3 regions of the Serpentinicella alkaliphila genome follow, and region 2 is predicted to be linked to each of the others. Evidence: riboswitches for the same ligand, from Rfam matches in the RefSeq annotation. Region 2 holds a riboswitch; each other region holds the start of a gene.
The links. Region 2 has a riboswitch for S-adenosylmethionine ahead of HZR23_RS01660 (hypothetical protein). Riboswitches for the same ligand answer to the same signal wherever they lie in the genome.
Positions count from the first base shown of each region.

Region 1: linked by a shared signal. The riboswitch ahead of HZR23_RS13815 (trans-sulfuration enzyme family protein) and the one ahead of HZR23_RS01660 (hypothetical protein) in region 2 are both predicted to bind S-adenosylmethionine.
Region 3: linked by a shared signal. The riboswitch ahead of HZR23_RS04505 (homocysteine synthase) and the one ahead of HZR23_RS01660 (hypothetical protein) in region 2 are both predicted to bind S-adenosylmethionine.

Region 1 covers NZ_CP058648.1:2,696,508-2,704,671, forward strand. Annotated here, with positions in the region: gene alaS (alanine--tRNA ligase) at 1-1,894, opposite strand, end outside; gene HZR23_RS13805 (trans-sulfuration enzyme family protein) at 2,054-3,214, opposite strand; gene HZR23_RS17320 (hypothetical protein) at 3,510-3,662, shown strand; gene HZR23_RS17325 (IS110 family transposase) at 3,672-4,196, shown strand; partial or broken gene HZR23_RS17330 (transposase) at 4,355-4,671, shown strand; gene HZR23_RS13815 (trans-sulfuration enzyme family protein) at 4,790-5,944, opposite strand; SAM riboswitch class I at 6,016-6,116, opposite strand; gene HZR23_RS13820 (AI-2E family transporter) at 6,183-7,415, opposite strand; gene HZR23_RS13825 (hypothetical protein) at 7,554-7,712, opposite strand; gene HZR23_RS13830 (PRC-barrel domain-containing protein) at 7,753-8,164, opposite strand, start outside.
Region 2 covers NZ_CP058648.1:297,519-305,682, forward strand. Annotated here, with positions in the region: gene HZR23_RS01640 (MBL fold metallo-hydrolase RNA specificity domain-containing protein) at 1-22, shown strand, start outside; gene HZR23_RS01645 (4Fe-4S dicluster domain-containing protein) at 165-1,232, opposite strand; gene HZR23_RS01650 (methylenetetrahydrofolate reductase) at 1,439-2,308, opposite strand; gene HZR23_RS01655 (homocysteine S-methyltransferase family protein) at 2,330-4,726, opposite strand; gene HZR23_RS01660 (hypothetical protein) at 4,739-5,431, opposite strand; SAM riboswitch class I at 5,539-5,647, opposite strand; gene HZR23_RS01665 (L,D-transpeptidase family protein) at 5,715-6,557, opposite strand; gene HZR23_RS01670 (FAD-dependent oxidoreductase) at 6,670-8,070, opposite strand.
Region 3 covers NZ_CP058648.1:906,561-914,724, reverse strand. Annotated here, with positions in the region: gene HZR23_RS04520 (methionine ABC transporter ATP-binding protein) at 1-228, opposite strand, end outside; gene HZR23_RS04515 (MetQ/NlpA family ABC transporter substrate-binding protein) at 249-1,070, opposite strand; gene HZR23_RS04510 (iron-containing alcohol dehydrogenase family protein) at 1,101-2,192, opposite strand; gene HZR23_RS04505 (homocysteine synthase) at 2,235-3,518, opposite strand; SAM riboswitch class I at 3,651-3,759, opposite strand; gene cysK (cysteine synthase A) at 3,845-4,777, opposite strand; gene HZR23_RS04495 (RrF2 family transcriptional regulator) at 4,816-5,250, opposite strand; gene HZR23_RS04490 (metal-sensitive transcriptional regulator) at 5,414-5,698, shown strand; gene HZR23_RS04485 (heavy-metal-associated domain-containing protein) at 5,710-5,925, shown strand; gene mltG (endolytic transglycosylase MltG) at 5,944-6,975, opposite strand; gene HZR23_RS04475 (TVP38/TMEM64 family protein) at 7,098-7,775, shown strand; gene HZR23_RS04470 (hypothetical protein) at 7,940-8,128, shown strand.

The DNA of each region.
Region 1 (8,164 bases), 860 kb from region 2:
CAAAAACTTCAACATCTAAATTTAAAAGTATTTTTTCATTTATTGCTCTTTCAATTTCATTTAATTGTTCTTTACTTACACCTTCAAAATGAGTAAAGTCGAATCTTAACTTATCAGGTGAAACTAAAGAACCAGCCTGTTGTACATGCTCTCCAACTACTTCTTTAAGGACTCTATGCAGTAAATGAGTAGCAGTATGATTTTTTGCTGTGTTATATCTATTTAACTTGTCTACTTGGCACTCTACAATATTGCCAATTTCAATAGTACCTTCTTCTACAACAACTACATGGTGGATTTGATTATTTGGTCCTTTTTTCGTTCCTTTAACTAGTCCTTTAAAAAACTCATTAGCTAAATATCCTAAGTCACCAACTTGTCCACCACTTTCAGCATAGAAAGTAGTTTCTTCAAGTATTACAACAATTTCATCACCTTTTGTAGCACTAGATACAACTTCATTACCTTTAACAATACTTAATACTTTCGATGAAAGCACTAATTCTTCATATCCTTGGAAACTTGTTTTTACATCCTTGCTTAAGGATGAGAAAATATCTTCCTTCCATCCTTCAATATCCTCTCCAAGTCTTGCATTTCTAGCTCTTTCTCTTTGTTTATTCATTTCTAAGTTAAACTCTTCTTCATCAACAATTAAACCCTTTTCCTCTAAAATTTCCTTAGTTAAATCAATTGGGAAACCATAGGTATCATAAAGCTTAAATGCATACTCACCTTTTAGAACCTTCTCATTATTACTTTCCATATCATTTATATAACCATTTAAGATTTCAAGACCAACATGAATAGTCTCTTGGAAACGCTCTTCTTCAACTTGAATAACTTTTCTAATATAATCTTTTTTCTCCTTAAGCTCTGTGTAAGAATCACCATACATTGCTACTACGGCTTCTAATACTTTGTAAAGGAAGCTATCTGCTTTTCCTAATAAAATACCATGTCTAGCTGCTCTTCTAAGTAGTCTTCTTAAAACATAGCCTCTACCTTCATTACTTGGTAATATACCATCACTAATCATAAAAGTAATTGATCTTATATGGTCAGTTATTATACGTATAGATATATCCGTTTGGCTATCCTCGTTATATTTTTTATTTATATTTTCGCATACAGTATGTAGTATATGCTTCATAGTATCTATTTCAAAAATAGAATCTACTCCTTGCATAATACAAGCAACTCTTTCTAATCCTGCACCAGTATCTATATTTGGATTAGGAAGTGGATTGTAGTTACCTTCCTCATCTCTATCAAATTGAGTAAATACGTGGTTCCAAAACTCTACATATCTATCACAGTCACAGCCCGGCTTACAGTTAGGATCATTACAACCGTAAACTTCTCCACGATCAAAATATATTTCAGAACATGGTCCACATGGTCCAACACCGATTTCCCAGAAGTTATCTTTTTTTCCTAGTCTAACAACTCTATCTGGGGAAAGTCCTATAGTATTAACCCAAATATCGTAAGCGTCATTGTCATCCTCATAAATTGTTGCCCAAAGTTTATCAATAGGCATTTCTAGGTGCTTAGTAACAAATTCCCATCCCCATTGTAAAGACTCAATTTTAAAATAGTCTCCAAATGAAAAGTTTCCAAGCATTTCAAAGAAAGTAGCATGTCTTGCAGTTTTTCCAACGTTTTCAATATCACCTGTTCTTATACATTTTTGACAAGTAGCCATTCTTTTTCTTGGTGGTACTTCAGTACCTGCAAAATATGCTTTGAGTGGTGCCATACCAGAGTTTATTAATAGTAAACTCTTATCGTTTAATGGTACTAATGGAAAACTCTGTTCTACTAAGTGCCCTTTTGATTCGAAAAAGTCCAAAAATAGTTTTCTAATTTCATTTAATCCTTTTTTCTCCATGCTTGTAGCCTCCTAGCTAATTTTTAAACAGACAAAAACCCTCAGGCCAGTTTTGCTGGCAGAGAGTACAAAATTTTCATTCAATTTATTTGCATTATATAGAATAACCTATATTTTGTCAATATATAGCTATTAGTTAGGATTAAATAAATTATTTGTCTATTTTTTACTTATTATTTCGTAAGCCTTATTAAATGCATTATTAAAATCTTCTATAATATCCTCTATATCTTCTAATCCCAAAGATACCCTTACTAGATTACTAGTTACGCCTAATTTTAACCTTTCCGCCTCAGGAATCGACGCGTGGGACATCTTAACAGGATAGGATACTATAGTTTCTATTCCACCTAAGCTCACAGCTACAGCTGGCAGAGTAAGTTCCTTAAGAAATGCCTTAGTAAAGCTTTCTGATTCCATTTTAAAGGATAATACAGCCCCAGCCCCGGATGCCTGGGAATAGTGTATATCTCTATTAGGGTGACTTTCTAGTCCAGTGTAGAATACCTCAGTTACAGCCTTATGATCGGATAACCATCTAGCTAACTTATCAGCACTACTTTGCTGATAGTCCATACGTACTTTTAATGTTTTTAGACCTCTTAAAAGAAGCCAACTATCCTGAGGTCCTAGTACGGCACCGACAGTATTTTGTATCCTATAAATTTTCTTAGCCAAACTTCTTTCATTTACAACTACTAGTCCACCTATAACATCACTATGCCCACCTATAAATTTCGTAGCACTGTGAATTACTATATCAGCCCCTAATTCTAAGGGTCTTTGTAAATATGGAGATAAAAATGAATTGTCCACCATTGTTATGAGATTAAATTCCTTTGCAATGTTAATTGCACCTTTTAAATCTGTAATTTTAAGTAGAGGATTAGATGGTGTTTCTAGATATAAGCCTTTTGTATTTGTTTTTATATTTTTTCTAATTTCTTCAAGGTTTTCAGTATCAACAAAGGTTGCTTCGATACCGTGATCTTTTAATTGAGTAGTACATGCCCTATAGGTTCCACCATAAATATCTTTACAAACTAAGAGGTGGTCTCCTGCTGCAAAGGTTAACAGAACTGACGAAATAGCAGCCATACCTGAGGCAAAGGCATATCCATAGGTTCCACCCTCTAGTAAAGCTATTGTTTCCTCTAGACCTTTCCTTGTTGGGTTGCCAGATCTAGAATAATCGAATTCACCCATATTATCTACATCTTCTTGATGAAAAGTAGAAGCTTGATATATTGGTAGACTCAAGGCCCCCGTATGAGGGTCCTTACTACCACTATTACATATTAATTTCGTACCAAATTTCATATAATCACCTTGTATAATGAAAACATAGGGGAAGTCATTATACATTTTCCTTTCTAGATTATTTTCTATATAATCTTTATAGGCGCTGTGGATTAGTTTGTTCACCTACGGCAGCTGTCCCTATACAGCCGACTGTTTCTTTTGAGGCTATAACCACAGCTCTATGTTCATTTGTTAATTAGTTAGATAACGCTTTGACGTTTTATATATAGCAAGGATACATTTAACATAGGGTTTGTGGAAACATAGCGTACTATATTTAAGGAGTTGATTACTATGTTATTTGTGGGCATTGATGTTGCCAAAGCTAAACACGATTCTTTGTATCTTAGACTCTGATGGTGTTATTCATACTAATTCTTTACGTATTTCTAATTCTAAGGAAGGTTTTGATACCCTATATTCTTCTATCCTTTCTGCTCTTACTCCAAGAGTATTAACAACGTAAAAATAGGACTTGAATCAACAGGTCATTACAAAGACAAATATCACAAATTATCTGTATTCCAAAGGCTTTCAGGTCACCATCCTAAATCCATTGGCTACTAATCTTTTCCGTAAGGCTCAAACCCTTAGGAAAACTAAAACAGATAAGACCGACGCTAAGGTCATTGCAACTATGCTCTTTACTGATGAATCTAAATCCTATTCACCAGTATCATATCAGATTCAGGAGCTAAAGTCACTAACAAGACACCGTCATAGAATGGTTAGTTACCGTTCTAGACTTAAACTTTCAGTTAGTCGCTTAATAGATATCATTTTTCCTGAATTGCCAAGCTTATTTTGGTCTATACACCAAAGTTCCGGCTATGCATTATTAATTGAATTACCAACCCCCGATAGTATTTACAACTGCAATCTGACAAAGTTGACAAACCTAATAAGAATGACCTCTAAAGGTAAATATAGCAAAGAGAAAGCAATTGCTTTAAAAGAGCTTGCTATCAAATCTATTGGGTCAAGCAATCGCTCTCTCTGACCTTCGAATTACAACAAACTATTCGCCTCATACAATCTGTACAAACAGAAATAGATGCATTAGATAATCAAATTAAATTAGTCGTACAAGAACTCAATACCCCACTCATTACTATTCCTGGCATTGGATATACTCTAGCTGCCATTATATTAGCTGAAATTGGTCATATTGATCGTTTCTCCAACCCACTAAACTTCTTGCATTTGCAGGTATGGATCCTTCTACTTACCAATCTGGGACTTACAATGCATCTAAAACTCCAATGGTTAAGAGAGGCTCTACATACCTTAGGTGGGCTATTATGCAAGCATCTAGACTTGTTGCTATGCGCGATAAAGTCTTTAGTGATTATATGGTCAAAAAGCGTTCTGAAGGCAAACACTTCAATGTTGCCAGATGCCATGTCGGTAAAAAGTTAATTAGGGTAATTTACTACCTCCTAAAAAACAATACTGCATTTGTTCCACAAGTCTAATTTAATCTATTTTTTTCAGAGCAACTGAGTTGCTCTGTTTGTCATGCATTTTTTTGTAATAGATGTCTTTAAAATTATTTTCTTCATGACTTCTTTAAATACGAAATTTTTCTTGACTTCATATAGTTAGTCTCATTGCCCTTTCTAAATCTTTTATTAAATCCTCTGCACACTCTATACCAACTGATAGTCTTAATAATTTGTCATTAACTCCAATAGCATCTAAAATGTCCTTAGGTATAGCACTATGAGTCTGAACCATCGGATAGGTAATTAAGCTCTCTACACCACCTAAGCTTTCAGCAAAGGAAATTATTTTAACCCCTTCTAATATGGTTTTTACTAAACTTACATCCTTTACAGAGAAAGAAAGCATAGAACCAAACCCAGAAGATTGGCTTTTACATATATCATGGCCAACATGGTCAGGTATTCCCGGGTAGAATACTTCCTCTACATTTTTATTTTGTTTAAGCCATTCTACAATTTTAAAGGCATTTTCCTGTTGTTTTTCCATCCTTATACCTAAAGTCTTAATTCCTCTTAAAAGTAACCAACTGTCAAAGGGTGCTAGTACTGCCCCAACGGTCTTTTGAATTAGCTTAATTCTTTCAGCTAATTCATCATTTTCCTTAAGTATAATTGCACCTGCTAATACGTCATTATGTCCTCCTAGAAACTTTGTCCCACTATGAACAACAACATCTGCTCCTAAATCTAGTGGTCTTTGAAAATACGGGGTTAAAAAAGTATTATCTACAATTAATAAAATATTTTTTTCTTTCGTAAATTTTGATATCTCTTTAATATCAGATATTTTCATCATTGGGTTTGTTGGAGTTTCAATGAAAACAGCCTTAGTATTTTCTTTATATGCATTATATATATCATTTAGGTTGCTAGTATCTACATAAGTAAATTGTAATCCATATTGCTTACAAAGTAACTCCTCGAATATTCTATATGTTCCCCCATATAAATCATTTGAAACTATAATATGGTCATTTGACGAAAAAACATTAAACAAATTTGCAATTGCAGCCATTCCTGTGGAGTAGGCAAAGGCAGCTTTCCCACCTTCTAAAATAGCTAGAGTACTTTCAAGCTTTTGTCTTGTAGGATTACTTTCCCTAGAATAATCGAATCCGGTAGATTGATTTAAACCTATATGTTTAAATGTTGCACTTTGATAAATAGGATAACTAATTGCCCCTGTACTTTCATCAAATGATAGATCACCGTGCACTAAATTTGTAAATATGTCTAATTTCATATTAAAGCACCACCCTTTTAAGTTTTTTGTAATAAAAAAACTCTTACTTAGGATAGTAGAGTTTTTAACCTCTCTTATCTTTCAGTTTGCACTGTAGGATTTAGCACCGTACACACTTGTGTTGGTTGCTGGGTTTCATAGGGCCTATTCCCTCCACCACTCTGAATAAGAGTTTTTTTATAAAATTTTAAATATTATGAAAATTATATATGTTTAATTCAAGTTAGTCAATATATTTTTAATGACTGGCTATGAGTCTAACAAAGTGTTTAAATACTACCTTAATAATAGCTGCTACTGGCACTGCTATAAGTAGACCAAAAACACCTAAGTACTTTCCGCCTATAATTAAAGCTAAAATAATAAACACTGGGTGTATTCCAACACTCTCACCTACAATTTTAGGAGATATTATACCGCTTTCGATTTGTTGAATTATAGTGAAGGTTATTATAACCCAAATGGCTTTCATAGGACCATCCATTAGTGCAAAAATAACACCAGGAACTATACCAATAACTGGTCCGAAATAAGGTATAATATTTGCTATGCCTGCAATTAAACCCACTATAATAGCAAATTCTACTCTTAGAATAAGTAGAGCTATAGTTGTCAAAATCCCAACAAATAAAGCTACAGTTAACTGCCCCCTAATAAAACTAACTAAAATACAGTCAATATCCTTTGCTATACTTATAGTTTGTTTTCTTATAGATTTTGGAATTAATAAAATTAATGACTTTTTAAATTTATCCTTATCCTTTAGGAAATAAAAGGATAGGATTGGGATTAGAATTACTCCTATTATTTTCGATAAAAATCGTATTACTGAATCAGTAACAGTTGCAAAAAAACCAAACACGATACCTTGCAAACGATTAATATTCATTCTTAAAATTTCTTTTACGTCATCTAGCTCCTGTGGCAAATTATTAACATTTCTATTAAATTTAGAGTAAATATTATTTATATAATCATAAGCCCCATTGCTATATCTAGGCATAACATCAATTAGTCTTTTAACTTCTTCACTAACCTTTGGTACTATAGTTATCGATAAGATAATAAATACTAATATTATTGCTAGATATACCAATAAAACTGCCCATAGCCTACCAATACCCTTATCATTTAAGTATTGAACTACTGGATTTAAAACATAGGCTAATATAATCGCAAATATAAATGGAGAAATAGTTTCATAAATCACATTTCTTATATTAAATAAAAACACAATTGCTATTAAAGAAAGAATAATTGCAACTGTATAAAATACTTGTTTTCTTCCTATATTAACTCGTCTATCCCTATCTATATATCTATTTCCAATTTGAATTAAATAGTAAAGTAGTGCACAAATAAGTAAAAGTAGTACTATTTGTGTAATAAAGCTAAAGAAGTCCGCTAAAAACCCTTGTTTAGTTATATTTCTTATACTATTTGAAAAAGTTTCTATTGTAGCGAAGAACAAGTAATCCCCCTCCTTCCAATCTCTCTATAATATAATATACAATTTTCATTTTTATATTATTAACCTTCCCATTTTTTAATATATACTAACAGCAAAAATTCTTTTAATCTAAAAAGCAGCCTTTAAGCTGCCTTTTAATTAAAAGAAATTCATATCTCTAGTTGCAGAGGATAACATTTTTCTTCCCTTTTTCATCATTCTTCTTCTGTCTTTTTGACTCATTTGTGACATGGCATACATACCAAGAGCTGCGCCTATTAATCCACCAGTTAATACTCTAGAAGACATTCCTCTCATATTTCACTCACCTTTCTTTTAAAGTTAATAATATTTTTCGTCAAATATCACTATCTATACTAAATATATTTTTAAATCCTCCGCCATAATCAAATATTTGTTCTTCAATTAATTCATTCACAATTATCCTATTACAATCATAATTATATTTAGCCAAATTACTATCTAAAGGTAGAACTGAATAGCCATTGTATAGATCCGCAAAAAGACCCTCGCTTAATACTAATCCCATGATTCTTCCATTATTAATATTTAAGATCATATCTTTAACTACACCTATTAACTCCTGATTATTTGAGTAAACCTCAAAGCCAATCATTTTTATTGGTTTTTCAACTAATTCGTAAATCTCTGGCCTCTGTTCAAATGTTGTGATACTTTTATCATTTAAGGTAACAATAGAATTATTGATTTCAATTATTTTATTGAAGCATAGAATTTTACAGTTTTTT
Region 2 (8,164 bases):
AAATATACACTTAGGGGAATAACTCACTCTAACAAGTATAAGCTATCCCTATGTTTTAAAAATTACAATGGGCGTCTCAAAATAGATAAATTAATCTAGGCTGAGTAGCCCTTTTGACTACAAATTATCTAGATAAATTTTTCATAGCCGTATAATCAGATAGTCTAATACTTTAACCAACTAGGCTTCTCTTTAATATAAGGTCTAATCCCATGTTTCTTCTCATGAGTCTCCAATATTTCATCTCTTGTACTTTTACAATCTAATATTTTATTAATATTTTCTTCTGGTATATTTTCACTCAAGGGACAGCTAGCCAAACAGATACCACAATCTGTTCCTAGCATCCTCCATCTTCTATAGCATTCTTCAGAATTAATTTTCCAACGCTTCTCTCCTTCAATATCTTCCTGTAGACCTGCAGGTATAGCTTTACCTGGACAAGTTTTTACACACTTCTCACATTCAACGCAGAACTGACTGATACCAAAATTTATTGGGCTATCTGTAACTAGGGGAAGATTTGTTGTAACTACTCCTAATCTTACCCTAGGACCATATTTTTTAGTAATTAACAATCCATTTCTTCCGATTTCACCTAGGCCTGCATCCTTTGCAATTAGTGGTGCAACTACTAGATAATTACCATCCATATGATTTCTTGCATCATATCCAAGCTCCCTAATGTAATAAGATAAAACCATACCTATGATTGCTGTGTCAATATAACCCTTTGTCGTTGCTATGGCTTCAGAAAGTTGAGGGGCTCTATAGATCATTTCCTTATCCATTTCCACTGCGAATACAATTCCATACTTATGGGTTTTATCGATTACTTCACCATAGTTTTCTTTATGTCTACCCCTATGAGAATAATAATGATATTCCTTCATTTCTGTAACTCCCACAAGTTTAGCATTATATAACTTTCCAATCCCTTTAATTTGTTCTGTAATATCCTCAATATTAATAGGGGTATTATTACATTGTTGTTTTTCTCCTTCAGAATACTTCTTTATATCACCTAGAAAACGAAAACAAGCATCTACAATAGGCGAACTTATAGGGCTATACGTTGCTGTTCCTTCACTTCCCATCTGAGGCATAGATCGGAGAGTATCATCGATTTCTTTCATATGCGGATTGCGATTGTAGTAGTCAATATATTCTGGCGCGCCTTTTTCATAATTCATCCTAGAAAAAATTACATCCCTCTCATCTATCCTTTTCATCCAATATACCCCCTATATTTAACAGCTAAATGCAATCTTGTAAATTATTACTAGCTCATAAATTTTACTATACAACCAAACTAATTCCAATAACAACTATCTATTTACCATAGTAACAATTACGTAGTATTCTGACAGTTTTTTGCAAATAAAAAGGGGGCACCCTTTTCCAACGACTAATTAAATAGTTTTGAAATAGCCCCATTTTATTTTAATTTGCTTTGTTCAATTATTTCTATAACCATATTTGTATCCCCTAATGGCATTATGTGAATACCCTTGGATATATTTTTTAAATCTTTAACCAATTCAGCAGCGATCTTAACTCCTTCTGCTCTTCCACCGGACTCCATTCTTTTTTGTGTCCACTCAGGTATATTAATTCCTGGGATGTTATTTGATACATGTTGAGTCATTTTGTAGCTTTTAAGTGGTAGAATTCCTGCTAGTACAGGTACTTTAAAGTATTTAATTTTGTCCATAAAAATCGCTAAATCTTCAGGATTATAAACAGGTTGGGTTTGAATAAAGTCTACTCCCTTTTCTATTTTCTCATGAAGCCGTTCAATTTCAAGGTTTAAGTTTAATGCAGTAGGATTGGCTGCAACCCCAACAGCAAAATTTGTTTTTTCATTCAAACTAGTTCCTGCCATATCATAACCTTTATTAAGGGTATTCACTATTCCAACTAAACCTACAGAATCCACTTCAAATACCGGTGTTGCCTTAGGATGATCACCTCTTTTAGGTTCGTCCCCGGTCAATATTAATAAATTGTTAATACCAAGAACCCCTGCTCCTAAAAGTTCTGATTGAAGAGCAATAACATTTCTATCCCTACACGTTAAATGAAAAATTGCGTCTATATCTGTTTCTTTTTTTATCTTATAGCTAAGTGCAATTGCACTTGTTCTCATATTTGCCATTGGTCCATCTGTTATATTTACTGCATCAACAATACCTTTTAATTGATTTACTGACTCAATTAGCTTTTCAGTATTTATTCCCTTTGGTGGTTCTAGCTCTACAGTTACTAAGAACTGCTTTGATAATAATTTTTCTTTGAATCTATTCATTAAAACTCCCCCATTTTTCTTTTACTTGTTAATAATTAATTTAGCTTGTTTTACAGCTCCTATTGCATCTGAAGAATAAAAGGCGCCAATTGTATTAGCATATTCTTCTGTTACTACTGCTCCTCCAATTAAAACGGGAATAGATAGTCCTTTACTTTTTAAGCTTTCCGTAACTATTTTCATTTCATTCATAGTGGTTGTCATAAGTGCGCTTAGACCTATAATATCAGCCTCTTCTTTTAAAGCACATTCTATTATCCTGTCTGAATCCACATCTTTACCTAAATCTATAACCTTAAACCCATGATTTTGTAGCATTATTGAAACAATATTTTTACCTATATCATGAATGTCGCCCTTTACCGTAGCTAGAACTATTGTTCCAACATTGCTTACTGTACTTCTATTTAACTCCTCTTTAAGTTCATTAAAAGCCTTTTGGGCTGCCTCAGCTGAAAGTAAAAGCTGCGGTAAAAAATATATCTGTTTCTCATATTTATTTCCTACATCTTCAAGAGCAGGAATTATACAATTATTTACTAAATCTAAAGCCCTAAATCCATTAGCCTTTAGTTCATCTATAAATAAAGGAACACTATTTTTATCCCCAGAAACAATTGCCTTTGTTAACTTATCAATGATCTTTACTTCATTAACTTCAATAGTTTTTTCTACAACCTTTTCATCATTAAATGATTCAACAAATATTTTTGCATTAAGGTCCTTACCAGTTAAAACATCAGCACTTTTTATAACTTCCCACATTTTATCTATATATGGATTCATAATAGGCATATCAAGTCCCGCATTTAATGCCATTCCTAAAAATGTGCTATTTAAAATAGCTCTATTAGGCAACCCATGGGATATATTACTTATACCTAAAACCGTTTTTACCCCTAGCTCTTTCTTAACTAATTGTATAGCTTTTATTGTCTCTAATGCGTACTGTTGTTGAGCCCCTGCTGTTAATACCAAAGTATCAATAAAAATATCTTGTCTTTTTAATCCATACTCTAATGCCCTATTAACTATACGCTCTGCAATCACAAACCTTTCCTCTGCCTTTTTTGGAATACCCTTTTCATCCAAAGTTAGACCTAAAATTGCTGCACCATATCGCTTCGCTAGTCTTAGCACTTTATCTAAATGCCTTTCTTCTCCATTAGTAGAGTTTATCAATGGCTTACCGGCACATGCCTTTAGACCTTCTTCCATCGCTTCGAAATTTACAGTATCTATTGAGAGGGGTGCATCAATGACTCTTTGTATTTCATATACTGCGTTTCTCATTACGCTACTTTCCTCTGTTAGATTTACCCCTACATTCACATCAATTATATTTGCATTAGACTCTACCTGTTTAATAGCCTCTTCACATAGCAAGCTAAGGTTATTATCTTTAATCGCCTGTGCTAAATATTTTTTAGCAGTGGGGTTAATACATTCACCGATTACTCTAGTCGGAAGTTCCTCTGTAATAATTAAGGTTTTCGTTACACTTGCTAGCTTTGTAAATTGTTTTTCTTCTTTAACTATAGGTCTAAGATTTTTAACTTTATCCTTTATTATCTTCATATGTTCCGGAGTGGTACCACAACAGCCACCAATTATATTGGCGCCGGCATTAATTAAGTCTTCAACGTAGCTAGCCATTTTTTCTGGAGTCAAATCATAGTAAGTTATACCATCTATATATTTAGGTAATCCTGCATTAGGTTGAGCAATAATATATTTATCCGTTACACTACTCATCCTTCTTACTATGTCTATCATCATATCCGGCCCAAAACCACAGTTCACACCTAGTATATCTACTCCCAACGCTTCTAAAACTGTTGCTACAGTTTCAGGATCAGAACCAGTTAAAGTCCTCATCTCAGTATTGAATGTTAAAGTACAAATAATAGGTACATCCCCAGCATCCTTAACTGCTATTATTGCTGCTCTAGCTTCCTGTATATCTGAAATTGTTTCTATATTAATTATATTAACTCCAGATTCTATTAATACTTTGGCCTGCTCATAAAAAACTTCGTACGCCTCGTCGAAACTTAGATCGCCTACTGGATACATAAGTTTACCCGTAGGCCCTATATCACCGGCTACTAAAACTTCCTCTCCTGCCATTTCCTTGACTAATTTAACTGCTGCTCTGTTAATTTCCTCTACTTTGGACTGTAAATTATATTCTGCTAATTTAATTCTGTTTGCTCCGAAGGTATTTGTTTGAATAATGTTACATCCAGCATTTACATATTCCTTATGTATTCTTTTAATAACTTTCCTTTTATCTAAATTGAATTCTTCAGGGCAACCTGTTGTTAAGCCGTTCTTCTGAAGCATCGTTCCCATCGCTCCGTCGAAAACTAAAATCTTTTCATTAAGTAAATCGTACAACTTTTGTCTTTTCACCATTTCACATCCTTCTTATCTTTTAAGACAGCTATTTTCATACCTATATATACAGTCATTTTTATTACAAGTATTACATTTATTATTAGTTTTAATAATCTTATTACCTTTTGTCCAACCAACTATAGCTGTAACAGACTTCCTTGGAATCATAATATTTGTTTCTGTTACATGTATCCCAAAGTTATCTGCCTTAAGGTTTAATAATAACTGTTTTTGAAAATCTAAAGTAAAATCCCCATAACCAGGGCTAAATCTATCTGTCAGTATATATTCTTGTTCCGAAGCTTCTAATATAATGAGTTGGTTTACATATTCAGTAGCCTGTTCCGCAGCATCAGAGCCAATAGCGTCAAATATCAATGCCTCTGTATACTCACCATGGCTGAAACATAAATCAATATGGTTTTGTATATCATTACCTATTGTTACTGCCAAAATTGAAGCATAGTCACAACCCTTTAGAAGTGTAGCTATATCCTCCGAATGTATTTTAAAATCAAATTCATCAAACAAAATATTACTTCCCTTAATCCCTTTAATCCTACTCGTCCTATATTCTCCGACTGGCTCAATTAGCTCATATGAATTACTGATAGATTTATCTATTAACTCATCTAAATGTATAGGAATGTCCATTCCGTTTTTGTAACCTAAATATCTTAATATCTCATCCTTATTAAGCTGAATATTAAATTTATGCGACACTTTTTATTCACCACACTTGTTCTATTAAGTATTATTGATTTTTTCTCTTGTTAATATAAATAATAAAGCTACCTTTCCCAGGGAAAAGTAGCTCGAGCTTATATCCTCCCTCATCTTCCAGAACTTATAGTTCTGCTGGAATTAGCACCTTTCATTGAAATCAATGTAGGTTGCCGGGTTTCGTCGGGCCAGTCCCTCCACCTCTCTGGATAAGAATTAAATTCTAATTGTTTGATTATTTATAATATTCTAATATATTAACGTATATTAGTCAAATCTTTTTTTAAGGCTCTCTAACATCAAAATATTGATCTCTGGCTAGTATTAGGGCATCATAAGTATCCACTCCTGTAATTCCATCAGCCACTAAATTAAAATCTCTCTGGAAATTCCTAACTGCCTCTTGAGTAGCCTGGTCATATACACCATCAACCTCACCCTCATAATACCCTAGTGTGCGTAATATAGATTTTACTTCAAATACATCTGGTCCCGGGGAACTATCAACGTCTAAAATTCTCCCTGTAAAAACCTCTCCTGTAATTTTTACAGGTGTTCCAAGAGGCACAATATCGTAAAGTTCATTTACTTGTTCATTAAACATCCTTATACAACCTCTACTAGCAGCCTGCCCAATAGATTCAGGATCGTTTGTTCCATGAATTCCATAGCCACCCCAAGGCACATTTAATCTCATCCACCTAGTACCAAATGGGCCCCCTGGGTTTCTAGTTTTCTGTATAATTTGCCAATCCCCTACAGGTGTTGGTGTAGATGGTGCACCAACAGCAACCCTGTATGCGTTAATAATTTCTGTAAATCTTTTTAAAGTAAGTACCTTTCTATCTAAATCAATCTCTATTGAATACCCCTCAGGTGGTATAGGGTACTGTCTCTCAGGACTAAGGCCTATAGCATTCCAAGTATCGGGGTCAACTATTCCATCTGGATTTAGTCCATATTCTGTCTGAAATGCTTTTACACTTTCATATATATCCTCATCATAAATCATATCAATAGGTCCATCGTAAAAACCTAGTTCTGTTAGCCGCTCCTGTACATGCATTACGTCTGGACCTTCCATGTACGGTAGAAGCAACCTTAAATATCTACTACTTACCTTCATTTCGCACCCCTCCTTATATTATATAGTACGTGACAAAATTTAAAAGTTTACAAAATATAAAGTGAGCATTGCTAAATTAGCAATGCTCACTTTAAGGGGAGTAACTATATTATTATTTTAAAGCTGCATTTCTTCCTGCTATTTTACCAAATACAATGTTTTCTGTCGTATTATTCCCTGCCACACGTCCTGAACCGTATAGTCCACCAACTATTTCTCCTGCAGCATATAGCCCTGGAATAGCTACACCATTAGTATCTGTTACCTGCGCGTTTTCATTAATTGTAATACCAGCCATTGTATAATGTGACGATGGTCTAACTTCTACACCATAGAAAGGCCCAACAGTAACTTTTCCTACAGTTCCTCTTCCAAACTCATCAACTCCATCATTAAATGATTTAATTGATTCTACTACAACTGCTGGATCTAGCTCAAGCTTTTGAGCTAATTCTTCGATAGTTTCCGCTTGAATCATTCTGCCCTTTTCAATGGCTGCCTTTCCATTACTAGTTTCTGCAACTTCAGAATCGAAAATTACATATCCTACTCTGTCTTTTTGTGCTAACACTTGTGGTACTAAATCTAATGGTTTAAGTGTTTCATTTGTAAATCTTACACCATCTTTATTTAGTAATACTCCGCCACCTTCAGCATTTATTACAGATTCTCTAATCCAGTAACCTGGAGTTGCTAAAGGTCTCATTTGATGGAACTCCATATCTCTAGTTCCTGCACCTAGTTCTACTGCCATTCTAAATCCATCTCCCGTTGGTCCAGCAGTACTCATTACATTATGAGCATTTGCATACTTAGGATTGTATTCTCCAATAAGATCTGTTGCATTACCAAAACCACCTGTAGCAAGTATTACAGATTTAGCCTCAATAACAGACTCATTTCCATCCTTATCCACTACCTTTGCTCCTACTACTATTCCATCTTCAACAACTAATTCTGTTGCCGTTGTATTTACCCTAACATCTACTCCAAGCCTTTGAGCTTCCTTTTGATAAGCACCAACTAATAAAGATCCAAAATGACCTTCTGATGGAATTATCCACCATGGCTCTTTTTCATTAAGCTTATAGCTTAAACCTAGTGAAACTAACCATTCATAAGCTTCATTACTATTTTCAGCTAAAATTCTTACTAGATTTTCATCTGGTAAATTATTTCCTGTCTCCATAGTTCTTTTTATATGATCTTCAACTGTAAACGGTACTCCTGCTTCTTCATGTAATTCTGTATCCGATGCAGTTAATCCAGTAGCAGAAATTATTGTATTTCCACCAATCATAGGCATCTTTTCAACTAAAATAACTTTAGCTCCATTTTCTGCTGCTGTTATTGCAGAAACTAATCCAGCCCCACCGCCACCATTAACTAGAACATCTGCACTATTACTAACTTCTGGTTTATTACTAGCCGGTTGTTTGTTACTAGAACAACCTACTACGATTAATGAAAAAACTAAAATTAACGATATTAATAAAACTGACTTCTTTTTCATTTTACTATTCCTCCCATAAGTAGTTTTTACTCTAACTCTTGTTAGTTAATTAACTGTCATATATGTTATATAATTATCATACTATGATCAAAAC
Region 3 (8,164 bases), 610 kb from region 2:
AGACTTCTCTGTGAGAAGTGTAAGATCTTGACCATTCACAATAACCTGGCCTTTATCTGGCTTTTCTAATAGGTTTACACAGCGGATTAAACTACTTTTACCTGCACCACTATAACCAATAATACCAAAGATTTCTCCCTTTGATATATTTAAAGAGACGTCGTTTACTGCAACTAATGAACTATTTTTAGTTTTATATGTTTTAAATATATTTTTTAAAGTAATCAATTTTATTCACCTCTTCTATTTTACCACCCTGGAATGATAGAGCCTTGGAATCTATCTACAATAAATTGTCTAACTTCTTCAGATTGATATATTGATATAAACTTGTTTAACACAGCATCGTCTTTATTCTCAGTTCTAACAGCGATTACATTAACCCATGGTGCCTCGCCTGATTCTAAGAAAATAGAGTTTTCAGTAGGAACAAATCCATGCTCGATTGCATAGTTTGCATTTATGGCAGCTGCACTTACTTCACTTAATTGTCTTGGAAGCTGTGATGCCTCTAATTCAATAAACTTTAAGTTTAAAGGATTTTCAACAATGTCCTGAACTGTTGCTTGAGCACCAACACCTTCTGCAAGTTTAATTAAGTTTGCAGATTCAAATAAAATTAATGCTCTTGCTCCATTTGTTGGGTCATTAGGTAATGCTACTTTTGAACCTTCTGCTAATTGGCTAATATCAGTTAATTTATCAGAGTAAATACCCATTGGGAAAATTACAGTTTTTGCAATTTCAACTAAATCTAAATTACGTTCACCTTTGAAATTATCTAAATAAGGCTTATGTTGGAAGCTGTTTATATCAAGCTCTCCTTCAGCTAATGCAATATTTGGAATTACGTAATCAGAAAATACTTTAACATCAATATTTAAACCTTCTTTAGCAGCAAGCTCTTTTACTTTCTCCATTATTTCCTCATGTGGACCTCCAGTTACTCCTACAACTAGAGATGTTTCACTTAAAGGTGTAGGGCCCTGTGTAGTAGGGGCTGATTTTCCACAAGCAGTCAAAGCGATAATTAATGTTAATGATAATAAAGCAATTAATAATTTTTTCATTTTTAATCTTCCTCTCATAATGTAATGCAATTAATTAATTTGTTGTATAAAATTTTCTAGATTTACAATAGCTCCTATAATATCTTCTTCTGAGAAGCTTCCTTTCATAAAGTGAATCGATTCTCCAGGAGATAAAGTTGCTTTAGCTAAAGTATTTAGTACTTCTTCTCGATGAACATCTAACCCAATTATATTTAGACTATAGGGAAGATCTAAATTTTTAAAAAAAGGAATTAGTCTTTCTATTTCATCAAATTTATTTTCAAGAGACAATTGTGCCAATATACCATAGGCAACCTTTTCTCCATGAAGCAAAGAGTGTGTTTCGGTGAATTTAGTTAATGCGTTGTGTATGGAATGAGCTGCAGCAATCCTACCGTATTCATCACCAAGACCGCCCACTAATCCACCAGCAACTATAATAGTTTCGAATACTTTTAATAATTCATCCGATAAAAAACTTCTATCTAAGTCAAACAGTGCTCTTTGACTATATTTTAGAAGAACTTCCTGAATAACCTCGGCAGTTTTTAAAGCAAGTTGAATTGGAAGCCTAGGACTCTCAATATGCTTTGTTAATGCAACGGATTCATATAGTTTAGCTAGAGTATCTCCAATACCTGCTTTAAGGTAATTCGTAGGGGAGTTTAGTAGAATTCTTGGTTCTACTAGTACCATCAAATTATTTCTAGGAAAAATAGTATATTTGACATATTCCCCATAATCATTATAAATAACACTTAAAGGCGTCCAAGCAGCGCAGGTAGAAGCTAATGTAGGAATTAGAATAACATCCTTATTTATTTCAAATGCTACTGCCTTTGCTAGGTCAATAACCTTACCACCACCAATACCAACAATAAAATCAAAACCCTTATTTATATATTTTTCAGTTAAACGTTGAATCTCGTTTTCAGAGCATTCACCATTATACCTTTCAAATAAAAGAGGAATTTCTTTAAATTTTGGAAAATATGGCTCTGTAACTGCCCAAGATTTTTCACCATGAAGTACTACACCACTTTTAAATCTATACCTCAATAATAACTCTTCGAGGTTATCTAAAATATTCAATTCACAGGCATAATAGCTTGGAGACCCTTGAACTTGTAAAGTTCCCATTTGTCATCACCTTTCTAAGCAAGTATAAGAAGATACGCAATTTTAAGCTTTATTTAATGCTTGGTCTAGATCATTTATTAAATCCTCAACATCTTCAATTCCAACAGAAAGTCTAATCATATCAGGGGTAACCCCAGCTGCTCTTTGATTTTCTTCGCTTAGCTGTGCATGAGTTGTACTTGCTGGGTGAATAACTAAAGACTTTGCATCAGCAACATTAGCTAGTAAGGAGAAAATTTCTAAGCTATCTATAAATGTTTTACCTGCTTCAACCCCACCTTTTATACCAAAAGTGAATATGGATCCTGCCCCCTTAGGCAAATACTTTTTAGCAAGTGAATGATATTTATTATCCTCTAGGCTAGGGTAGTTAACCCAAGAAACTTTAGGGTGTTTAAGTAAGAATTCAATAATTTTCTTTGTATTGTATATATGACGCTCAACTCTTAAAGAAAGAGTTTCTAAACCTTGTAACAATAGGAATGAGTTAAATGGGCTTATTGCTGAGCCAGTATCTCTCAAAAGCTGAACTCTTGCCTTAATTATATAAGCTAAAGGGCCTAGGTCATGTGCATAACGAATTCCATTATAGCTTATGTCAGGTTCTGTAAATCCAGGGAATCTGCCACTTTTTGCCCAATCAAATTTTCCACCATCAATTATTAGACCACCTATAGAAGTACCATGACCACCGATAAACTTAGTTGCAGAGTGAACCACTATATCTGCACCAAATTCAATAGGGCGGATTAAATATGGTGTTCCAAAAGTATTATCAACAATTAAAGGAATATTGTTTTCATGTGCGATATTAGCAACGGCTTCAATATCAATTAAGTTAATACCTGGGTTCCCAATGGATTCAATATAAATTGCTTTTGTTTTTTCGTTTATAGCCCCTCTAAAGTTCTCCGGATCATCAGGGTTTACGAATTTAGTGTTTATACCTAATTTAGGTAATGTAATTGCAAATAAATTATAAGTTCCGCCATATAATGTACTTGCTGAAACAATTTCATCTCCAACTGACGCGATGTTTAATATTGAGTAAGTAATTGCAGCCTGACCAGAGGAAACTGCTAGGGCCCCAACTCCTCCTTCTAAAGCAGCTATTCTTTGTTCTAGTACGTCATTGGTAGGATTCATAATGCGAGTATAAATATTTCCGGCTTCTTTTAAAGAAAATAAATTGGCAGCATGCTCTGCATTTTTAAAAACATAAGAGGTAGTTTGGTAAATAGGCACCGCTCTGGAACCTGTAGTAGGGTCTACCTGTTGTCCTGCATGGATTTGTAAAGTGTCAAACTTTAATTTTTTCTCACTCATTCTATCTCTCCTCACAAATATATATTTTAACTTCAGAAAACCTGAAAATAAAAACAACCTCTATCATCTTTTTTGAATAGATGAAAGAGGTTGAATATATATTTGCACCAAAAATATAAGATTCAAAAGCCTCTCTCATCTCTCGTTATTTTTAACGCTGGAATTGGCACCTTTCATAAACGAAATTATGAAGGTTGCCGAGGTTTCATTGGGCCAGTCCCTACACCTCTCTAGATGAGAAAATTATTTAATTTATTTGTTAATTAATATTACTTTAAATTTTCAGAAGTGTCAATAAATTATTTTAATTAAAATTTTGCCAAATGTTACTCAACTTGAAAAAGTGTAGTAGATAAATATCTTTCTCCCGTATCAGGAAGGAGTACAACAATGTTTTTCCCTTTATTTTCTGGTCTTTTAGCAACCTGCTCTGCGGCAAAAGCAGCAGCACCAGAAGAAATCCCAACTAATAGACCTTCACTACTAGCAATACGTCTTGTAGCATCAAATGCATCATCATTACTAACTTTAACTATTTCATCAATAATTCCTGTGTTTAGAATAGCCGGTACAAATCCTGCTCCAATACCTTGTATTTTATGAGGTCCAGGATTACCACCAGATAATACAGGAGAGTCGGTTGGTTCTACAGCGATAATTTTAATATTTGGGTTTTTCTGTTTTAAAACTTCACCTACACCAGTTATTGTCCCACCTGTACCTACTCCAGCAATAAATATATCTACTTTACCATCTGTATCTCTCCAAATTTCTTCAGCTGTTGTATTTCTATGAATGCTTGGGTTAGCTGGATTCTCAAATTGCTGTGGCATAAATGCATTTTTTGTCTCACTTACTAATTCTTTAGCTTTTTCAATAGCACCTTTCATTCCTAATGGACCAGGTGTTAAAACTAGTTCTGCGCCTAATGCTTTTAATAAATTTCTTCTTTCAATACTCATTGTCTCAGGCATTGTCAAAATTAACTTATAACCTTTAGCGGCTGACACAAAGGCTAAAGCGATACCAGTATTTCCACTAGTAGGTTCAATTATTACTGTATCTTTATTGATCAGTCCTTTTTCTTCTGCATCTTTAATCATAGCAAATCCAATTCTGTCTTTTACACTTCCCCCTGGATTAAAATATTCTAATTTTCCAATAATTGTAGTAGGAATGTTATTAGCCTTTGCAAAACCTTCTAGCTCAAGCAGGGGCGTATTTCCAATTAATTCAGTAAGATTCTTTTTAATATTCATAAGACCACTCCTATTTATTATTAATGTATTAAAAGTCGTTAAATATAAAACATAAAACTTGAATCATCAAACATTTTCTTATAATCGCTTACTAAGTGCTCTAAAGTTATATTATCAATAAATTCATTGACATTTGCGTCTAATTTTTGCCATAAGTGTATATTTAGGCATTGCTCAATAGTATTATCTAAATTCTGATTATTTATTACAGATAAGTTGCCTTCAAGAGCCCGTAAAATAGAGCCTATAGTAATATTTGCTGGACTATCACCTAATGTATACCCGCCTTGAGCGCCTTTTACACTTTTAACAAGCTTAGCTTTTTTTAAAGGTGAAAATAGTTGCTCCAAATAATTAGTTGAGAGATTTTGTCTGTCAGCGATGACATTAAGAGGTATAAAACTTCCATTAGAGTTTAAGGCTAAGTCAATCATTGCAATTAGACCATACTTTCCTTTTGTAGATATTTTCAAAATATAACACCACCTAAACATACTAAACTTATAAGATTAATAATATAATATGACTTTAAAATGATTTTGTCAATAGTTTTACCAAATTTTATTTATTATATTTATGCATTTGAAATACAGTAGGGGGGTATAGTATAATATATAGAGAGAGAGGTGAAAAATATTGGAAAAAAAGCCTACAGAGGAATCATTAAAAGTTCAAAAATCAATTATAGATCGTTTAAATAGAGTAGAAGGACAAATTAGAGGAATTAAAAACATGGTTGAAAAGGGAACATATTGTGACGATGTTATAAATCAAATAGAAGCATCTAGGTCTGCCTTAGGAGCCATTGAATTAATTTTAATGGAAAGTCATTTTAAAAATTGTGTAAAAGAACAAATTCAGTCAGGGAACGATGAGGCTATGGAGGATTTGTTGAAAATAGTAAAAAAACTTATGAAATAGGAGGAGCTAGTGTGAAAAAGCAATTAATAATTGAGGGTATGAGTTGTGGACATTGTGTTAATAGAGTGGAAAAAGCTCTAAGGGAACTAAATGGAGTAGAGAAAGTAGAAGTTGATCTGTCTAATAAAAAGGCTGTTATACTATTAAGTGAAACTATTGAAGATGCAATTTTGAACGAAGTAATTGATGATGCTGGATATGAGGTAATAGAAATAAAAAATGTATAAGGAGACCTGAGGGTCTCCTTAATTGTTATTAACCATTTGTCTATATTTAGCTACATTTACTTGATGTTCTGCATAGGTTTTACTGAAAGCATGTCCATTTTGTCCTACAACATAATATAGATAATCATGCTCTGAAGGATATAGGGCAGCATGAATTGACTTTTTACTCGGGGCACCTATTGGCCCCGGTGGAATACCCAGCCTTCTATAAGTGTTAAAAGGATGAGGTTCCTCTAAATGAGAGTAAAGAACTCTATTTATATGCTTTTCTCCTCTTCCAATACCATAAATAATAGCTGCGTCAATTTGAAGAAGCTTATTAATTTTAAGTCTATTATAGATAACACCGCTAATTAATTCTCTTTCACTATCATGATAGGTTTCTTTTTCAATTAAAGACGCAATAGTCAATATCTCATGTTGTGTTAAATTGAGTTCTTTAGCACGCTCTAAATATTCCTCAGTAAAAACCTTTTGCATTGTACTTGTCATATGAAGCACAATATCATCTACAGTTTGTCTTTTAGAGAAATAATAGGTATCTGGATATAGATAACCTTCCATTTCATAAAAAAGTTCACTAGTATCAAAATCAAGATTACTGTTTATAAAATGGCGTTTTGTAGACTCTATAAAATCCTCTTTACTTCCAATTCCTGCCCTTTCTATTCTCTCAGCAATTTGATAGACCGTAAAGCCCTCAGGAATTGTAACTATTATAGGTTGCTCCATCTCACCTTCTTGAAGAATGTGAAGTAATTGATTCAAAGAGATATTTGGGGAAATATAATAAGTACCGGGTTTAATTGATCTATCAAGGTTTTGACTCTTTGCTAAGTGCTTAAACCATAATCTGCTCTTAATAACTCCGCTATCATATAGGCCTTCTGCCACAGCATGTAATGAAGAACCAGTGGATACAGTAACTTCAACAACTTCACTATTAGAAGTAACAGAAAAAACGGAGGGTAGGTATGTTAATGATAAAAATAGAATACCGACTAAAATAAGAACAATATAGACAAAATGCTTAAAAATATATTGTTTCATGCGGGACCTCCTGAAAAATAGTAAAACTTATAAATACATTAAATAATTATATCATATAAAAATCCCTTTTGTATAACTTATAATATAATATAAGTGTAATCAAAATAGAAAGGAATTAAAAAATGAATAATAAATTAATAGGAAAGTGGTTAAAACCAACCATAGCTCTAGCAGTTATAATAGTACTTTATATTTTTTTATGGTCTAATAATCCAAATTTTGATATTGAGTCAATCCAAGTATTTGTAGATAGATATGAACCATATAGTGCATTGGTATATATTCTTATTGGTAGTCTTAGAACTATTTTTTTTATTCCTACCCCTATCTTATTTATAGCTGGAGGTATTATGTTTGGTACTCTTATGGGAATCATTTATACGATTATAGGAGTGATTATCTCAACTAGCATTTGTTACTTATTAGCTAGGAGGTATAAGAGTTTTTTTGCGAAGTTTACAAATAATTGGGTTAATGACAGAATTGAAAGCATTGACAATAACAGGGTTATGGGGACTATATTTACAATGAGGGCAATTCCTGGAATTCCTTACGATGCAGTAAGTTTTTCAGCGGGAATAGTAAATCTTAATTTGGTACATTTGCTAATAGGAACGGTTCTTGGAATTTTACCAAAAGCGATTATATTGGGGTCATTAGGAGATAATCTTGATAATATTTTTTCTTTAAAAGTAATACTTGGATATATTCTAGTAATTTTAATTTGCTTAGTTCTTTTATATTCATCTCCAAAAAAGTATATTCAAAAGGCTTATAAAAAAGCATGTAGTAAGCAATAAAACATCCTAATTCTTATAAATGGCTTTAAAATATAGTGCTACAGAATTATTTTTTAAAAAAATGCAAAATTATGCAAGTATAAGTAGGAGTTTGTATATATTTGTAGAATTTTAATTTATATTATAATTCTATTACACGTATATATTTATAAGGATGTGATAACATGTTTAAATTCAGTATAAATATTGCATTTTTAACCCTACTTATTATACCAATAGCTTTTGGATTCTTAATTTTAATAAAATATGTTATTAATGATATTGCTACAAAGGAGACTGTAGCTAGACATAGAGAGCAACCTAGGGAGTATGTTGAGGATTATCCAATTCCGAGATTAAGAGTTGTAAAATAACCTTAGCTTTATAGGATAATAGATTAAATAAATTAA